DNA from 3 places in the Leifsonia lichenia genome. Region 1 is predicted to be linked to each of the others. Evidence: predicted binding sites of a transcription regulator. Region 1 holds the regulator's gene; each other region holds the start of a gene.
What was found. Region 1 encodes HrcA, which represses chaperone genes, less so after heat shock. Its sites were predicted from a motif close to TTNGCACTCGNNNNNNNCGAGTGCNAA; they were not measured.
Positions count from the first base shown of each region.

Region 1 (6,287 bases):
TGCCGCACGTGCTGGCCACCCTGGAGCGCACCCATGACCCGGAGCGGGTTCCGCTGGTGGTCGAGTGGGCGAGGGATGCGGGACTTCAGGTGAGCCTCGACCTCATCTACGGCACACCGGGAGAGTCGCTGGACGACTGGGCGCGGTCGCTGGACTCCGCCGTCGCCTGCCGCCCCGACCACCTGTCTGCGTACTCGCTGATCGTGGAGACGGGGACGAAGCTGGCGAGGCAGATCAAGTCCGGCCAGGTCGCCGAGCCGGACGAAGACCTGCAGGCCGACATGTACGAGCTGGCGGATGCGCGGCTCGCCGACGCGGGATACGGCTGGTACGAGGTCAGCAACTGGGCGCGTGACGACGATCACCGGTCGCGCCACAACCTCGCGTACTGGCAGGGCCACGACTGGTGGGGCGTCGGACCGGGCGCGCACAGCCATGTCGGCGGCGTCCGCTGGTGGAACGTGAAGCATCCCGCCGCATACGCCGGCCGCGTGCTGGCGGGGGAGTCGCCCGCCGCCGGCAGGGAGACCCTGGATGCGGAGACCAGGCGGGTGGAGCGGGTGCTGCTGCTCACGCGCATCCGGGACGGCATCGCTATCGCGGAGCTGGACCAGCACGGCCGCACGGCCGTCGCCGGTCTCATCGCCGACGGACTGGTGGATGCGCGTGCCGCCCTCCGCGGGACGATCGAGCTGACGCTCTCCGGCCGCCTCCTGGCCGACGCCGTCGTCCGCCGCCTGCTCGACGACTGACCAGACGCAACGAGTGGTCCCGAATCGCCGCGGGTGCAGGAGTGCACACGGCAATTCGAGACCACTCGATGACGGAACCGACCGGTCGTGCTAGCTGACGAACTTGATCGCCACCGGGTAGACGTAGTACTGACCCTGGTTGGCCTTGATGGCGGCGATGATGCTGAAGACGATGTTCAGCACGGCCGCGGCGGCGATGATGATCACGCCGACGAACACGATCGACAGGATGCCGCCGACGATGTATGCAATGAAGATCGTGATCTGGAAGTTCAGTGCGGTGGCGGTGTGCGCGCGGACGAACGGTCCCTTGTCCTTGAGGACGAGGTAGCCGACGAGCGCCGGGATCCAGTTGAAGATGATGCCACCGATGTGGACCAGCGTCGCCCAGAGCTTCTCATCCGAGGGGCTGAGCTGCTGGGACTGGCCTCCGTACGGTGCGCTGGGCGGCGGCGGGGGCGTTGCGGACATTGTTCTCTCCTTGGCTTCGCCCGACTGGGGCGGGCGGGGTCGTGGACGGGATCGTCAGCCACAACAGTAGGGCAAACGTGCCGAAACTGGGAAGACGCCGAGAGACGCGGGGTCTCTCGGCGTCTTCGACGCGGCCGGATCGACTACTTGATGAACCGGAAGTTCACCGGGTAGCGGTATGTGCCGCCGCCGTTGACCTTCACGAACCCGAGGATCGAGAAGATCAGGTTGACGACGTAGAGGACCCACGGGATGAGCAGGCCGAAGATCAGCCAGCCGAAGCCGGTGAACGCCAGCACGGCGCCGACGATCTGGGAGGCGACCCAGACGATGATCCAGGTGATCTGCCAGTTGAGCGCTTCCTTGGACTCCTGGTTGGTCAACTGCCCGCGGTCCTTGAACACGAGGAAGATGATCAGCGACGGCAGGATCCAGAGGATTCCGCCGAGGTGAGCGAACGAGGCCCACTGCTTGTCCTGCGCGGGGTCGAGCGGCGCGGCGGGGGCCGCGTACGGCTGGCCGGGCTGCTGAGGCTGCCCGTACGGCTGGCCGGGCTGCTGCCCATACGGCTGGCCGGGCTGCTGGGGCGGCTGCTGACCGTACGGCTGCTGCGGAGGCACCTGCCCGCCGTACGGCTGCTGCGGCTGCTGAGGAGGCTGCGGCGCCTGCGGCGGCACCTGGCCTGTCGGCTGCTGCGGTACGTTCGGCTGTTGCGGTGGGACGCCGCCGCCTGCCGGATCGACCGGCGGTTGGTTCGGGTCACTCATGGTCGGAGCCTTTCGTTCGCGGATCGTACGAATCGAACCTGTGCGCATACCGTACTGCCGCCGCTCGCGGTGGGGCAATGGTCGCGTGGGCGTGTCAGCGCGTTATGATTAGCACTCAGGTTCAGTGAGTGCTAAGGGTCTTCGGGAGGCGGGTCGGATGGTTTCTGAGCGGAGCCTCGAGGTGCTGCGCGTGATCGTGCAGGACTACGTCGCCTCGCGCGAACCGGTCGGTTCCAAGAGCATCGTCGAGCGTCACTCGTTCGGCGTCTCCGCCGCGACGATCCGCAACGACATGGCGGCCCTGGAAGAGGAAGACCTGATCGCCGCGCCGCACACCTCCTCCGGTCGGGTGCCGACGGACAAGGGCTACCGCCTGTTCGTCGACCACCTCGCGGAGGTGCGTCCGCTCAGCCAGGCGCAGCGGCAGGCCATCGAGGTGTTCCTCGGCGAGTCGGCCGACCTGGACGATGTGCTCGCGCGCACCGTCCGGATGCTCTCGCAGCTCACCAACCAGGTCGCTCTCGTGCAGTACCCGTCGGTGTCGCGGTCGCGCATCCGGCACATCGAGCTGGTCACGCTGGCGCCGCGGAGGCTGCTCAGCGTGCTGATCACCGACACCGGCGCCGTCGAGCAGCGCACCATCGAACTCGCAGCCGATCTGTCCGACGAGGAGGTCGCGGAGATCCGCGGCGCCATCAACGGGGCAGCGGCCGGGCTTCCCCTCGCGGACGCCGCCGCCAGGCTCGCCCAGCTTCCGGATGCGCTGACCGAGCGCACGCAGGCGCTGGTCGCTCCCGTCGCCTCCGCCCTGATGGAGCAGATCGCTGCGAACCGTCAGGACAAGCTGGTGATGGCAGGAGCCGCGAACCTGGTGCGCACGGAGCACGATTTCTCCGGGAGCATCTACCCCGTCCTCGAGGCCATCGAGGAGCAGGTCGTGCTGCTGAAGCTGTTCGGTGAGATGGCGGGCGATCAGCACGGGGTGGCGGTGAGCATCGGGCGCGAGAACGCGTCGTTCGGGCTCGCCGAGACGTCCGTGCTGTCGAGCGGCTACACCGCATCCGGGTCGGAGCTGGCGCGTCTCGGCGTGCTCGGCCCGCTCCGCATGGACTATTCGAGCAACATGGCCGCCGTGCGAGCGGTGGCCCGCTACCTCTCCCGCCTGCTCGGCGAATAAGACAACGAACACGAAGGATAAGCCGTCTGTGGCCGACCACTACGAAGTTTTGGGCGTTGAGCGCAACGCCACCCCCGATGAGATCAAGAAGGCGTACCGCCGCCTCGCCCGTGAGCTGCACCCGGATGTGAACCCGTCCGCCGAGGCGTCCGAACGCTTCAAGCTGGTGACCCACGCGTACGACGTGCTGAGCGACCCGCAGCAGCGCGAGCAGTACGACCTCGGGCCGCAGGCCGGGTTCGGCGGAGCCGGCCAGAACTTCGGCGGCTTCGGCGACATCTTCGAGACCTTCTTCGGCGGCGGCGGGCAGTCCCGCGGCCCGAAGTCGCGCCGCGAGCGCGGCCAGGACGCGCTGCTGCGCGTGGAGGTGGACCTCGACGAGGTCATCTTCGGCACCCACCGCGACCTCGAGGTGGACACCGCCATCGTCTGCGAGACCTGCAACGGCTCGTGCTGCCAGCCGGGCACCGCTCCCGTCACCTGCGACATCTGTCACGGGACAGGAAGCATCCAGCGCTCTGTCCGGTCGCTTCTCGGCAACGTGATGACGTCCACGCCGTGCGGCACCTGCCGCGGATACGGCACCGTGATCGCGACGCCGTGCGTCACCTGCATGGGTCAGGGCCGCGTGCGCGCCCGTCGCACCGTCCCCGTCGACATCCCCGCCGGTGTCGACACCGGCCTGCGCCTGCAGATGCCGGGCAGCGGAGAGGCCGGTCCGGCCGGCGGCCCGAACGGCGACCTGTACCTCGAGATCAAGGTGAAGCACCACGACGTGTTCAGCCGCGACGGCGACGATCTGCTCTGCACGCTCGAAGTGGCGATGACGGATGCGATCCTCGGCACCACGGCGACGGTGAAGGCACTCGACGGCGACATCAAGCTGGAGCTGAAGGCCGGCATCCAGAGCGCCGACATCATCACGGTGAAGGATCGCGGCATCACGCACCTGCGCGGCAACGGCCGCGGCGACCTGCGAGTGGGCATCCAGGTGGTCACCCCCACCAAGCTGGACCACAAGGAGCGCGAGCTGATCAAGCAGTTCGCCAGCACGCACAAGCAGGGCGAGCCGTCGCTCGCGCGGTTCCAGCAGGGCCTGTTCGCGAAGCTGCGCGACCGCTTCCTGAACGTCTGAACCTGCGATGAGCTCCCTCTACCTGCGCGAAGACCTGGCCGAGGTCTCGGTCGGCGAACGCCTGTCGATCACGGGGCAGGAGGCGAAGCACGCGGCGACGGTGAACCGCACCAGGCCGGGCCAGACCGTGATGATCGGCAACGGCCGCGGCCTGGTGGCGGGCGGCGAGGTGGTCGAGGCGACCAGCGCCGAGCTCACCATCGACGTGGCCGACGTGCAGCGCGTCGAGCGGCAGGCTCCGGCGATCACGCTCGTGCAGGCGCTCGCAAAGGGCGACCGTGACGAACTCGCGATCCAGGCGGCCACCGAGCTCGGTGTGGATGCGGTGGTCCCGTGGGCCGCGAGCCGTTCGGTCTCCCGGTGGGAGGGGCAGAAGGTCGCCAAAGGCCGCGAGCGCTGGTCGACCATCGTGCGCGAGGCGGCGAAGCAGTCGATCCGCGCCTGGGTGCCGGAGGTCGGCGAGCTGGCCACGACGAAGCAGGTCGCCGCGCTCTGCGCCGACTCCCGAGTGCTCGTGCTGGAGCCCGACGCAGAGGCGAAGCTCACCGATGCGGTGCGCGAGGCGAGCAGCGATGCGCGCCCGCTGGTGCTCGTCGTCGGCCCTGAAGGCGGCATCGCACCGTCCGAGCTCGACGCGTTCCGCGCTGCGGGGGCCGAGCTCGTGCGCCTGGGCGCGACGGTGCTGCGCACCTCGACGGCCGGGCCCGCCGCTCTGGCCGTGCTGAACGCATCCATCGGTCGTTGGTAGTCGGCGCTTAAGATGGAACACATGGAAACCGAGCAGCCCTCGATCTTCTCGCGCATCATCGCGGGGGAGATCCCGGCCGACATCGTCTACGACGGCGAGCGCATCATCGCGTTCCGCGACATCGCGCCCAAGGCGCCCGTGCACCTTCTGGTGGTGCCGAAGACCGAGGAGTACCGCGATGTCGTCGAGCTGGCCGCCGGCGATCCCGCGCTGCTCGCCGAGCTGGTCGCGACGGCGAAACGACTCGCCGAGGAACACGCGGACGGCGATTTCCGTTTGATCTTCAACACAGGGGCGAACGCGGGGCAGACCGTGTTCCACGTCCACGCCCACGTTCTGAGCGGAGAGCTCGAGGAAGGAAGCCTTGCCGACTAGCGAATCAACGCCTGCAGCGGAAGAACCGGAAGCCACGGATTCGGCGGACACGTCCGAGGCGCGCCTGCACGTCGACGGCGTGCAGATGGTGCGGCTGCTCGGCCCGCAGGACCGCCTGCTGACCACTCTGGAGCGGCAGTACCCGCAGGTCAGCGTCCACGTGCGCGGCAACGAGATCTCGCTCACGGGCGACCCGGCCCAGGTGGATGCGGCCCGCCGCCTGATCGAGGAGCTGCTGCTGATGGTGCGCAACGGCCAGGAGATCAGCCCGGCCGAGGTGACCAGTTCGGCGAAGATGCTCGACACCGGTCTCGGCCTGAGCCCGTCCGATGTGCTGAGCCAGGCGATCCTGACCGCCAGGGGAAAAGCGATCCGGCCGAAGACGCTCGGTCAGAAGCAGTATGTCGACGCCATCGATCACAATACGATCGTGTTCGGCATCGGTCCGGCCGGCACGGGGAAGACCTACCTTGCGATGGCGAAGGCCGTTCAGGCCCTGCAGCGCAAAGAGGTCAACCGGATCATCCTGACGCGCCCGGCCGTCGAGGCAGGAGAGCGCCTCGGCTACCTTCCCGGCACGCTCACCGACAAGATCGACCCCTACCTGCGTCCGCTCTACGACGCCCTCAACGAGATGATGGACCCGGACATCGTGCCCAAGCTGCTCGCGGCAGGAACGATCGAGGTCGCGCCGCTGGCGTATATGCGCGGGCGCACCCTCAACGACTCGTTCATCGTGCTCGACGAAGCGCAGAACACCACGCCGGAGCAGATGAAGATGTTCCTCACCAGGCTCGGCTTCGGCTCGCGGATGGTCGTGACCGGCGACATCACGCAGGTCGATCTGCCCACCGCGGCGAGC
Region 1 is NZ_BAAGWT010000002.1:405,940-412,226, forward strand. Features, by position in the region: gene hemW (radical SAM family heme chaperone HemW) at 1-752, shown strand, start outside; gene ACYVGI_RS06455 (DUF4870 domain-containing protein) at 843-1,223, opposite strand; gene ACYVGI_RS06460 (DUF4870 domain-containing protein) at 1,367-1,990, opposite strand; gene hrcA (heat-inducible transcriptional repressor HrcA) at 2,148-3,167, shown strand; gene dnaJ (molecular chaperone DnaJ) at 3,196-4,302, shown strand; gene ACYVGI_RS06475 (16S rRNA (uracil(1498)-N(3))-methyltransferase) at 4,310-5,050, shown strand; gene ACYVGI_RS06480 (histidine triad nucleotide-binding protein) at 5,072-5,425, shown strand; gene ACYVGI_RS06485 (PhoH family protein) at 5,415-6,287, shown strand, end outside.

Region 2 (6,287 bases), on a different contig from region 1:
GTCGAGCTGCTCGGCGAGACCATCGACGACGCGGCAGGGGAGGCGTTCGACAAGGTCGCGCGCGTCCTCGGGCTGCCGTATCCGGGAGGCCCCCAGATCGACAGGGTCGCCGTCGACGGAGACCCGAAGGCGATCCGGTTCCCGCGCGGCCTCACCAAGCCGAAAGACCTCGAACACCACCGGTACGACTTCTCGTTCTCCGGTCTCAAGACCGCGGTCGCGCGCTGGGTCGAACAGCGACAGGATGCGGGAGAGCCCGTGCCCGTCGCCGACGTCGCCGCCTCGTTCCGCGAGGCCGTCGTGGATGTGCTGATCACGAAGGCGCTCGCCGCCTGCGCCGACTTCGGCGTCCCTCGCCTGCTGCTCGGGGGAGGGGTGGTCGCGAACGCTCGGGTGCGGCAGGTGGCACAGGAACGGGCGACGGCCGCGGGCGTCGAGTTGCGCATCCCCGCCCTGTCGCTGTGCACGGACAACGGGGCGATGATCGCCGCTCTCGGCGCGCAACTGATCATGGCGGGCCACGAGCCGAGCACCCTCGGCTTCTCGGCGGACTCGACCCTCCCTGTCACGGAGATCCAGGTCATGCGCTGACCTGCAGGGGCCCGGATACGACCGAGGTATCGCGTCACCGCCAGGCCACGTGGTACCGCGGTCCCCATTCCTGTGCGGACGCTCACGGTCGCGCATCCCGATCGGTAGGCTGGTCGAGGGGGCGCCGATGGGGGACTGTCGTTGACACCCGTGTGCACCCGCTGCCAGCATTGGCTGCGATACAGGAATTTCTCAGGATTGAAGGAGATGGGTCTCATGACCGATCCGAACGTGCCGGCGGAGCCGGTGGACCCCAACGCACAGAGCGGCGACGTGCCGACCGGAGAGGCGCAGACCGGCGCTGTTCCCCCCGTCGAGCCCGCGGCAGCGCCCGCTGCGCCCGCTGCACCCGCTGCGCCCGAGGCTGCCCCGGCAGCGCCCGTGCCCCCGGCAGCGCCCGTCCCGCCGGCCGGATACGGCCAGCAGCCGCAGGCCCCGGGCCAGCCGTACGGCCAGCAGCAGCCGTATGGTCAGCAGCAGCCCTATGGTCAGCAGCAGCCCTACGGTCAGCAGCAGCCGTACGGTCAGCAGCCGTATGGCCAGCAGCAGGCCTATGGCCAGCAGCAGGCATACGGTCAGCCCGCGTACGGACAGCCGGCCCCCGGATACGCGCAGCCGTACGCGGCTCCCGCCAAGTCGCCGACGCTGAGCATCCTGTCGATGGTCGGCGGCATCATCGGTGTCGTGCTCGGCTGGGTCTACGGCATCGGCTTCCCGTTCGGCGTCGCCGCGATCATTCTCGGCTTCATCGGCAAGAAGAAGGAACCGGCCGCGAAGGGCTTCTGGCTCACCGGTATCATCACCGGTTTCGTCAGCGTGCTGTTCTCGGTGATCATCTGGGTGGTCATCATCATCTTCGTCATCGCCGTGAGCGCGAGCAGCAACTACTACAGCGGATACTGATCCGCCGACTGTCCGATGGGCCGGGATGCGCGTGAGCGCGTCCCGGCCCATCGTCGTCTCCGGTCAGTGGATGCGTTCCACCAGCATCGCCGTGTGCTTACCTGCCACGCGCGTGAGCAGCAGCGTCGCCGACGCCGAGCCGCTGAGGGAGAGGCGCTTGCGGAGGGCGGCGGGGTCCACATCCACGCCCCGCTTCTTGATCTCGAGGGTCCCGATGCCGCGGTCGCGCAGGGCGCGCTTCAGGTCGCGTTCGTTGAACGGCAGTGTCTCGATCACGCGGAAGCCGCTGGCGAACGGCGTCGTGGCGAGACTGTCGGAGGTGATGTACGCGATGCCGTCCGCGAGCATCCTGCCGTCGATGCTGCGCGCGAGGTCGCCGATGAGCCTGGCGCGGATGACCGCCCCGTCCGGTTCGTAGACGTATTCGCCGAGCGGGCCGGTCTCCTCGTCGCCACTGTCGGCGCGCGCGGTGAGCTCGGTGGCCTCGTCGCCTTTGATCACCAGCGCGGCGCGGCCGATGCCTGGGCGCGCGAGCACGCCGAACCAGAGGCCCATCTCGACCACCTGGCCGTCCACGGAGATCCACTGGGCTTCGGCGGACGAGGGGATGAGGTCGCGGTCGAGTCCCGGGCCCAGCTTGACGCCGACCGACCGTCCCGTCGCCAGCTCGAAGGCGAAGCCGAGGGAGGGGGAGTACTCGTCCGGGTCGGTGAGCCTGGACGTCTGGCCGTGCCCGGCCGTGCGTCTGGCCGGATCGAGGAAGACGCCGTCGAACGAGCGCAGGTCGACGTCCTCCGCCCTCCTGTGCTCCACCGTCGTGCGGGGGAACGGCGCGAGGTTGTAGCTGGCGATCGCGGCGGTGACCTCGTCGGCGTCCACGGCCAGCACCTCGATGTCGAGTGCCGAGATCGCGAGCGCGTCGCCACCGATGCCGCAGCCGAGGTCGGCGACGCGCTCCAGCCCGGCCGCGTGGAAGCGTCCCGCGTGCCGTGCGGCGACGGGCAGTCTGGTCGCCTGCTCCAGGCCGGATTCGGTGAACAGCATCCGGTCGGCGAAGGCGCCGAACTTGGCCGTCGCCTTCGAGCGCAGCTTGGCCTGGGTGAGCACGGCAGCCACCAGTCCAGGAGAGTGGCCGGCCTTGCGCAGGTCGCTGACCAGCCGGAGCACGTCGCGCTCCGAGTGGTACGGCGGCAGCGAATCGAGCAGCCGCAGCCCCTCGGTGGAGAGCAGCTCGACGAGTTCCGACCGGTCCATGCGACTCACGCTACCTCGTCTGTGTCATCCTCCTGGCACTCACGTTGCGTGACTGCTAACGCACCCTCTAAACTCGTGTTAGCACTCTCACTATGAGGCTGCTAACTCACGTCTTTTGTTCACGCCTGTGTTTGTAGGAAAGAGGGTCAACCGTGTCGGTCTCCATCAAGCCGCTCGAGGATCGCATCGTCATCAAGCAGGTCGAGGCTGAGCAGACCACTGCATCTGGTCTGGTCATTCCCGACACTGCCAAGGAGAAGCCGCAGGAGGGCGAAGTCGTCGCCGTCGGCCCCGGCCGCATCGACGACAACGGCAACCGCGTTCCGCTCGACGTCGCCGTCGGCGACAAGGTGATCTACTCCAAGTACGGCGGAACCGAGGTCAAGTTCGGTGGCGAGGACTACCTCGTTCTCTCCGCTCGCGACGTTCTGGCGGTCGTCGTCCGCTGACGACAGGCCGTTCGATGGCCCGGGTGCGCACGCGCATCCGGGCCATCGTCGTTCTGCCGGATCTCCGTCCGAACGGAGATCCGCCGCGATTCCGGGCAGTTTCTCCTTCTGAACGGAGAAGCCGTCGGCGTGGCGCGCGCCGTCTCCTTCTGAACGGAGCTCCGCATCCGGCGCGTCGTCGCGCGTAGGATCGCTCCGTGTCCCAGAGCGAAACATCCCAGAGCGATCCCGTCACCAAGCCCCTGTCGGAACACCGCCGCTCCGGTCTCGTCTACGCCATCTCCGCGTACGTCCTCTGGGGCATCCTGCCCATCTACTTCCTGTCGCTCGTGCCGGCGAGCGCGTGGGAGATCGTCGCCTGGCGGGTGCTGTTCTCGCTGGTCTTCTGCGCCATCCTGCTGACGGTCACGCGGAAGTGGCGCGCCTTCGGCTCCCTGCTGCTCAACAAACGGGTCGTCTTCACCATGGGCGTCGCCGGGGCGCTCATCTACGTCAACTGGCAGACCTATGTGCTCGCGACGGTCAGCGGCCATGTCGTCGAGGCGGCGCTCGGATACTTCATCAACCCGATCGTGACGGTGTTCCTCGGGGTGCTCGTGCAGCGCGAGAGGCTGCGGGTCGCTCAGTGGGTGGCGGTCGGCGTGAGCGTGGTCGCGGTGGTCGTGCTGGCGATCGGCTACGGCGCGATGCCGTGGATCGCGCTCATCCTGGCGTTCTCGTTCGGACTGTACGGCCTCATCAAGAAGCGTGTCGGAGGGGCAGTGGATGCGGTCTCCGGCCTCACCCTGGAGACCATGTGGCTGACCCCGGTCGCCATCGTGCAGCTCGTCGTCGTCGGCGCGACAGTGGGCGTCACCCTCGGCACGGTCAGCGTCTGGCACACGGTCGCCCTGGTCGGCACCGGCGTCATCACCGCCGTGCCCCTGCTGTTCTTCGCTGCCGCCTCGCGGAGGCTGCCGCTGGTCTACATGGGGTTCATCCAGTACTTCGCCCCGTTCATCCAGTTCCTGGTCGGCGTGGTGGTGCTGCACGAGGCCATGCCGCCTGAGCGGTGGTTCGGTTTCGCCATCGTCTGGCTGGCGCTGCTGATCCTGTGCGTCGACATGATCGTCGCCAACCGCTCCGGCCGGAAAGCCGCGGAACTCGACGTTGCGACCGTGGAATAAACCACCAGGGTTCTGCCGTTACGATTGATTATCCGCAGGCGCTGGTGGCGGCGGACTTCTTCCAACTCCGCAACGACTAAGGGGTGAAATGGATCAGTCGGATCCGTTCGGTTTCATCGGTTTGACCTACGACGACGTGATGCTCCTTCCCGGGTACACAGACGTCATCCCGAGTGAGGTCGACACCTCCTCGCGTCTCACCAAGCGCATCTCGGTCTCCGCTCCGCTCCTCTCGAGCGCCATGGACACCGTCACCGAGTCCCGCATGGCTGTCGCCATGGCGCGGCAGGGCGGCATCGGCATCCTGCACCGCAACCTCTCGATCGAAGACCAGGCGGCGCACGTCGACAAGGTCAAGCGGTCGGAGTCGGGCATGATCACCAATCCCGTCACCACCACCCCCGACGCCACCGTCGAGGAAGTGGATGCACTGTGCGGCCAGTTCCGCGTCAGCGGCCTCCCCGTGGTCGAGGGGGACGGCACCCTCGTCGGCATCATCACCAACCGCGACATGCGTTTCGTGTCGCCGTTCGAGCGCACCACCACCTACGTGCGCGACGTGATGACCAGGATGCCCCTGATCACCGCTCCGGTCGGGATCGACCCTGACTCCGCGGTCGCCATCTTCGCCGAGCACAAGATCGAGAAGCTCCCCCTGGTCGACGCCGACGGTCGCCTGCGCGGGCTCATCACGGTCAAGGACTTCGACAAGAGCGAGAAGTACCCGAACGCCACCAAAGACGACGAGGGCCGTCTGCGCGTCGGCGCCGCCATCGGCTTCTTCGGCGACGGCTGGGAGCGAGCGATGACCCTGATCGACGCGGGCGTCGACGTCATCGTGGTCGACACGGCCAACGGCGAGAGCCGCGGCGTGCTCGACATCATCAGCAGGCTCAAGCACGAGCCGCGCGCCAAGCACGTGGACGTGATCGGCGGCCAGGCAGCCACCCGCTCGGGTGCTCAGGCCCTGATCGACGCCGGCGCCGACGCGATCAAGGTCGGCGTCGGGCCGGGCTCGATCTGCACCACCCGCGTCGTCGCCGGTGTCGGTGTGCCGCAGGTGACCGCGGTCTACGAATCCTCGCTCGCCGCGCGCCCGGCAGGGGTCCCGCTGATCGCCGACGGCGGTCTGCAGTACTCGGGCGACATCGCGAAGGCACTCGTCGCGGGTGCGGACACCGTGATGCTCGGCTCGCTGCTCGCTGGAACGTCGGAGTCGCCCGGCGACCTGGTGTTCGTGAACGGCAAGCAGTTCAAGAACTACCGCGGGATGGGCTCGCTCGGTGCGATGCAGACCCGCGGCAAGAAGACCTCGTACTCCCGCGACCGCTACTTCCAGGCGGACGTTCCGAGCGACGAGCAGCTCATCGCCGAGGGCATCGAGGGCCAGGTGCCGTATCGCGGCCCGCTGTCGGCCGTCGCCTACCAGTTGCTCGGCGGCCTGCGTCAGTCGATGTTCTACGTCGGCGCCCGCACCATCCCCGAGCTCAAGGAGCGCGGCAAGTTCGTGCGCATCACCCCGGCCGGGCTCAAGGAGTCGCACCCGCACGACATCCAGATGGTCGTGGAGTCGCCGAACTACACGCGCTGAACTCGGCTCCGCTGAGTCACTCCGCTGTCCGAAACCGCCGTCCACTCCCCGTGGGCGGCGGTTTCGTCTATTCTGGAAGGCTTTGTCCGCATCCAGATCAGGAGTTCCCCTCATGGGTCACATCGACGTCGCCGGTGTCTCGTACACCCTCGCCGACGGACGGCCTCTGCTCGACGATGTCAGCTTCCGGGTCGGCGACGGCCGCGTCTCCGCGCTGATCGGCGCGAACGGCGCAGGCAAGTCGACGCTGTTGCGCATCATCCGCGGTGAGCTGCGACCGGATTCCGGCGCCGTGGCCATCGACGGAGGTCTGGGGGTGATGGACCAGTTCGT
Region 2 is NZ_BAAGWT010000001.1:260,112-266,398, reverse strand. Features, by position in the region: gene tsaD (tRNA (adenosine(37)-N6)-threonylcarbamoyltransferase complex transferase subunit TsaD) at 1-591, shown strand, start outside; gene ACYVGI_RS01225 (DUF4190 domain-containing protein) at 808-1,494, shown strand; gene ACYVGI_RS01220 (THUMP-like domain-containing protein) at 1,558-2,748, opposite strand; gene groES (co-chaperone GroES) at 2,901-3,197, shown strand; gene rarD (EamA family transporter RarD) at 3,395-4,363, shown strand; gene guaB (IMP dehydrogenase) at 4,452-5,954, shown strand; gene ACYVGI_RS01200 (ABC-F family ATP-binding cassette domain-containing protein) at 6,067-6,287, shown strand, end outside.
Region 2: the regulator HrcA is predicted to act here: its motif matches at 2,781-2,807, upstream of groES (co-chaperone GroES).

Region 3 (6,287 bases), on a different contig from region 1:
GGCTCAGGATGTGCGCCACACCGGAGGCGACGGCGTCCTGCTCCCAGCCGGGCACCTTCTCGCTCTTGGTGCGAACCGAGACGATCGCCAGCAGCAGCGGTGCGCGCAGCGGCTTGGCCGCGATCTTCTCCGCGTCGGAGCCGGAGGCGTGCGCGTCCTTCGCGAACGCGGCGCCCAAGCGGGAGCGAGCGTTTCCACGCAACTCGATCACGCGCCACGGGTGCAGTGAGCTGTGGTCGGCCACGCGTCCCGCCGCCGCGATCAGCGGCAGGAGCTGCTCGTGTGTCGGCGCCGCCTCCGTCACTCGCGAGTACGAGCGACGGGAGGCGACGGCGTCGACGAGCTTGGACACTGCTACTCGCCCTCGGTGAAGTTGAGGGAGAGCGAGTTCATGCAGTAGCGGTCGCCCGTCGGAGTGCCGAAGCCGTCGTCGAAGACGTGGCCGAGGTGCGACCCGCAGGTCGCGCAGCGAACCTCGGTGCGGACCATGCCGAGGCTGTTGTCCTCGAGGAGCTGCACGGCGTCCGGTCGGACGGACTCGTAGAAGCTCGGCCAGCCGCATCCCGAGTCGAACTTGGTGCCCGACTTGAAGAGCTCGGCTCCGCAGGCGGCACAGGTGTAGAGGCCGGCGCGGCTCTCGTCGAGCAGTTCGCCCGTCCACGGCCGCTCCGTGCCCGCCTCACGCAGCACGGCGTACTGCTCCGGGCTGAGCTCTGAGCGCCACTCGTCTTCGCTCTTGGCGACGTTGTACTCCATGCGTGTTCCTTTCGTCGTTCTCCACACTAAACGGATGCGGGGCCGCGCCTGTTCCCTGTTTCGTCCCGCGAACCGCCGCGCGGCGGAAGGCCAACACACAGAAAGCCGGAAATAGGATGAACCGCGAACGCACCAGCGACGCACGACCGACAGGAAATGAAGGGACCAGGGTGGCGAACGCGGCAGACGACCGGGCATCCATCCAGCGCCCAGACGGCCTGAGCGAGCGCGACGTCGCGATCATCGCGTTCGAGCGGCAGTGGTGGCGGCACGCCGGTGCCAAGGAGCAGGCCATCCGTGAGGAGTTCGGTCTGTCCGCGGCACGGTACTATCAGCTACTCGGTGCACTGATCGACCAGCCGGCCGCTCTGCAGCACGACCCCATGCTCGTCAAACGCCTGCTCAGACTGCGCGAGGCGAGAATGGCCGCCAGAAGCTCCCGGACGCTCGCGTCCGACGACTGAGGACCCTCGACACGATGGCTGAGAAGTACCCCAAGGACCGGTTCGACGCGATTCCGGACGATCTGAACCGCGTCGGAGCGCACCGCGCACCCCGCGCGAAGGGACGAGGCTGGATCGGCTTCGGCTGGGCGGCGCTCGCCACCATCGTGCTGATCGGAGCAGGCGTCTTCGGGCTCTCGCTCGTCAACGGCAGCATCTCGTTCCACGGTGCCCCCGGCACCAGCTCCGCCTCGAAGACCCCGACCGCGTCGCCGACGCCGACCATCGTGCCGACGATCGACCCTGCGCTCACGGTGAACGTGCTGAACGGCACCACGACGCCCGACCTCGCCTCCGCGGCGGGCACCAAGCTGACCGCCGCCGGCGTCAAGGTGGGCGCACTCGCGAACGCGGACAAGTCCGACCTCACGCAGACCGTCGTCTACTACTCGGACGCGAAGAACGCCGGAGCCGCCCTCGGCGTCGCCCAGGTGCTCCCCGGTGCCACCACAGCGGAGACCCAGGACTACGCCGCGACCGGCGCCGATATCACAGTGGTGCTGGGAAGCAACTTCACGGGCTGAGGTTTTCCGTGCATCCCGTTTTGTTTCGGGCGTGTTTAACTTCTAACGGTTTCCGGTCATTTCCTGTCTTTTTCGCGAAATAGCTGGTGTTTGCCTGCATTGAAAGCATTAGTATCTGGATTCAACGCGCCGGTGATGGGCCGTCGCTACGAAACACAGCAATAGGAGTAATGCATGGCGAACGGAACCGTGAAGTGGTTCAACGCTGAGAAGGGCTACGGATTCATCACCGTCGACGACGGGGGACAGGACGTGTTCGTCCACTACTCCGCCATCGACATGAACGGCTACAAGGTCCTCGAAGAGGGCCAGCAGGTCGTATTCGAAGTCGGCAGCGGACAGAAGGGCCCGCAGGCTGAGTCGGTGCGTCCGGCGTAGCACGCAGCAACCAACCTGGTGGAGCGCCGTCCCGAAAGGGGCGGCGCTCTCGTGCGTCCGCCCCGAGCGTGACCGCTCATCTTGCACTCGACGGGCACGAGTGCCAGAATCGCTTTAGCACTCCATCTGATCGAGTGCTAACCGTTCGCATCTTTCGCAGACGTCCGGGAGGGACGAGAAACAACCATGGCAAAGATCATTGCTTTCGACGAGGACGCCCGCCGCGGCCTTGAGCGCGGCCTCAACATCCTGGCCGACACCGTCAAGGTGACGCTTGGCCCGCGCGGCCGCAACGTCGTTCTCGAGAAGAAGTGGGGAGCCCCCACGATCACCAACGACGGCGTCTCCATCGCGAAGGAGATCGAGCTCGACGACCCGTTCGAGAAGATCGGCGCGGAGCTCGTCAAGGAGGTCGCCAAGAAGACCGACGACGTCGCGGGTGACGGAACCACCACCGCGACCGTTCTCGCTCAGGCGCTCGTCAAGGAGGGCCTCCGCAACGTGGCCGCCGGCGCAGACCCCATCACCCTGAAGCGTGGAATCGAGAAGGCCGTCAAGGCCGTCACCGAGGAGCTCATCGCGAGCGCCAAGGAGGTCGAGACCAAGGAGGAGATCGCTGCGACCGCATCCATCTCCGCCGGAGACACCACCATCGGCGACATCATCGCCGAGGCGATCGACAAGGTCGGCAAGGAGGGCGTCGTCACCGTCGAGGAGTCGAACACCTTCGGCACCGAGCTCGAGCTGACCGAGGGCATGCGCTTCGACAAGGGCTACCTGTCGCAGTACTTCGTCACCGACCAGGACCGCCAGGAGGCGGTGTTCGAAGACCCGTACATCCTCATCGCCAACCAGAAGATCTCGAACATCAAGGATCTGCTGCCGATCGTCGACAAGGTGATCCAGGCCAACAAGCAGCTCCTGATCATCGCCGAGGACGTCGACGGCGAGGCTCTGGCCACGCTGATCGTCAACAAGATCCGCGGCATCTTCAAGTCGGTCGCCGTCAAGGCTCCCGGCTTCGGCGACCGCCGCAAGGCGCAGCTCCAGGACATCGCCATCCTCACCGGTGGCCAGGTCATCTCCGAGGAGGTCGGCCTCAAGCTCGAGAACGTCACCCTCGACCTGCTCGGTCAGGCACGCAAGGTCGTCATCACCAAGGATGAGACCACCATCGTCGAGGGCGCCGGCGACCCCGAGGCCATCGCCGGTCGCGTCGCTCAGATCCGCAACGAGATCGACAACACCGACAGCGACTACGACCGTGAGAAGCTGCAGGAGCGCCTGGCGAAGCTCGCCGGCGGTGTCGCGGTCATCAAGGCAGGCGCCGCGACCGAGGTCGAGCTCAAGGAGCGCAAGCACCGCATCGAGGACGCCGTCCGCAACGCGAAGGCTGCCGTCGAAGAGGGCATCGTCGCCGGTGGTGGCGTGGCCCTCATCCAGGCGGGCAAGACCGCTTTCGAGAAGCTCGAGCTCACGGGTGACGAGGCCACTGGCGCCAACATCGTCCGCGTCGCCATCGAGGCTCCGCTGAAGCAGATCGCGATCAACGCCGGCCTCGAGGCAGGCGTCGTGGTCGAGAAGGTCCGCAACCTCCCGGTCGGCCACGGCCTCAACGCCGCGACCGGCGAGTACGTCGACATGCTGGCCTCCGGCATCAACGACCCGGTGAAGGTCACCCGCTCGGCCCTGCAGAACGCAGCGTCGATCGCCGGCCTGTTCCTCACCACCGAGGCCGTCGTCGCCGACAAGCCGGAGAAGAACGCTGCTCCGGTCGGCGACCCGACCGGTGGCATGGACTTCTAAGTCCGACCCAGCACCACGAAGAGGGCGTCTCCCGCACGGGAGGCGCCCTCTTTCGTGTCCGCGCCGAGTTGGCTTGGAAGGCTCTGTGAGATTGAATAGATAACGTTTCACATTCCTTTGGGGGATCTATGCGCGCATCCGCGTTGTCACGTTCGCTGCTCGTCGGGGCGACCGCCCTCCTCGTCGGCCTGCTCTCGGGATGCGCCGAGACGGCAGAGCCGATCTCTCACGCGTCCGCGACACCTTCACCGGCGCCGACCGCGACGCCGGTCGCGGAGCCCGTGGTCGCTCCGACGGCGTGCGAGAGCCTGACGACTCCGGACGCGGTGCGTGAACTCGTTGGAGGAACTGGGGAACCGCAGACGTTGACGGAATTCCAGGTGGGAGCCGTGCTTCGTGGCCCGTGGCCGATCCTGGCCGCGAACGGCTCGTTCTGCGGGTGGGGCGGGCTCGGAGGCCTGCGCCATGAGGGACAACACGACCCGACGGTGATTGTGGCGACGCTGCCGCACGCGCGCTCGGCCTGGGAGCGGCTGGCAGCAACGGAGTCTCCTGCTGCGGGAGCCGCGTACGAAGGCGGCGAGTCGCTCGGCGGCGAGTGCCACTCCATCTTCTGCCGCACCGACGTTCTCGTCGGCGACATCTGGCTCGCCGTCTCGGCCAATCTCTCAGCAGCGGGCGCAGAATCGGGTAGCGAAGGGCTGTCCGAGCACAGCTTCCACGAGTACGTCCAGAGCATCGTGACCGCGGTCGCGGCAGCACCAGTCCCGACGGCTGCGCCCGCGCTCGCGGCTCGGCCGCACTGCGAGGAAGCGATCGGCGCCATCCAGTCCGTGTACGGCCTCCGAAACGTGAAGGCCGCGACCTGGGGTGAGTCTTTCGCGATAGAGAGCGCGGCGTTGCGACTCGGCAGCGCTTCCCAATGCCGTTACGAAGACACGGAGGCCCGGCATTGGGCCGTTCATATCACCAGGATGAGCAATGCCGATGCGGTCTACCTGGCTGACGCCGACGCGACGCCGGGCGTCGCGCGGTCGCCGCTCGCCATCCCCGGCGTCGACGGAGAGACTGTCGGGTGGTCCGCCATGGGCGAGGAGGCCTGGCTGACCGGAGTGAACGTGTTGTCCCGCGGTGAGTGGGTGCAGGTTTCCGCCTGGGGCGGGCAGGGCACCGAGCCCGTGGCGGAGGTCGCCCGGAAGCTTCTCACATCGCCCTGAACCCAGTCACCCCACAGCCCGGCCGCGCATCCGGTGGCGAAATGCCAGTAACTGTCGCGAAACGCCCGGGATGCGGCGCAGTTACTGGTGTCTCGTGGGAGCGGTCTCCGCCAGCGGCAGGGAGACGCGGAAGGTGGCGCCGCCGCCCTCCGTCTCGACGACCTCGACCGTGCCGTGGTGGGCGGCGATGATGGAGGACACGATGGCCAGACCGAGGCCGCTGCCGCCGGTCTCGCGGGCGCGGGAGGTGTCTGCGCGCCAGAAGCGCTGGAAGATCTTCTCGCGGATCTGCGGCGGGATGCCATCGCCGTGGTCGCGCACCTCGAGGATGGCCCGGCCGGTCTGGTGGTTCACCTGCACCATGATCTCGATGGGGGTGCCGTCCGCGGTGTAGCGGAGGGCGTTGCCCATCAGGTTGGTGACGACCTGGCGCAGCTTGTTCTCCTCGGCGAGCACGATCGCGGGCTCTGCGGCGACCGGCTGGTGCAGCACCACCTTCTCCGCGGTGGTCACCAGCGCCTGCTCTGTGCCGCCAGGGCGGCGGGCGCGTCCGCGACGCAGCCGTGCGAGCGTCGCCCCGGCGAACGCGATCGGCCCGGTGGCGTTGCTGACCCGTGCCGGGTCCTGGATGGGCATGGGCACCGTGTCGACGCCCGGCTCCTCCGGCCCCAACTCGGGGGCGGCGATCGCCTGCGGGGTGATCACCGTGACGACGCGGCCGGGGGAGCCGGCCATCGCATCCATCGCGGCGTCCTGCGCGATCCGCACCAGGTCGACCGGATGCAGATTCAGCGGCTTCGTCTCGTCGAGGCGCGCCAGCTCCAGCAGGTCTTCCACGAGGCCGCCCATCCGGATGGCCTCCTTCTCGATCCTGTCCATCGCCTGCGCGACGTCCTCCGGGGTCTGCAGGGCGCCCATCCGGTACAGCTCGGCGTAGCCGCGCACCGAGACGAGCGGGGTGCGCAGCTCGTGGCTGGCGTCGCCGACGAAGCGGCGCATCTGGTCGATGGTTCTCGCGCGGTCGTTGAAGGCCCGGTCGATGCGGTTCAGCATCGTGTTGAGCGAGCGGTTGAGGCGGCCGACCTCGGTGTTGGGGGTCGCGC
Region 3 is NZ_BAAGWT010000001.1:35,803-42,089, reverse strand. Features, by position in the region: gene ACYVGI_RS00230 (nitroreductase family protein) at 1-352, opposite strand, end outside; gene msrB (peptide-methionine (R)-S-oxide reductase MsrB) at 355-756, opposite strand; gene ACYVGI_RS00220 (DUF3263 domain-containing protein) at 873-1,220, shown strand; gene ACYVGI_RS00215 (LytR C-terminal domain-containing protein) at 1,235-1,783, shown strand; gene ACYVGI_RS00210 (cold-shock protein) at 1,958-2,161, shown strand; gene groL (chaperonin GroEL) at 2,348-3,967, shown strand; gene ACYVGI_RS00200 (hypothetical protein) at 4,348-5,184, shown strand; gene ACYVGI_RS00195 (sensor histidine kinase) at 5,266-6,287, opposite strand, start outside.
Region 3: the regulator HrcA is predicted to act here: its motif matches at 2,276-2,302, upstream of groL (chaperonin GroEL).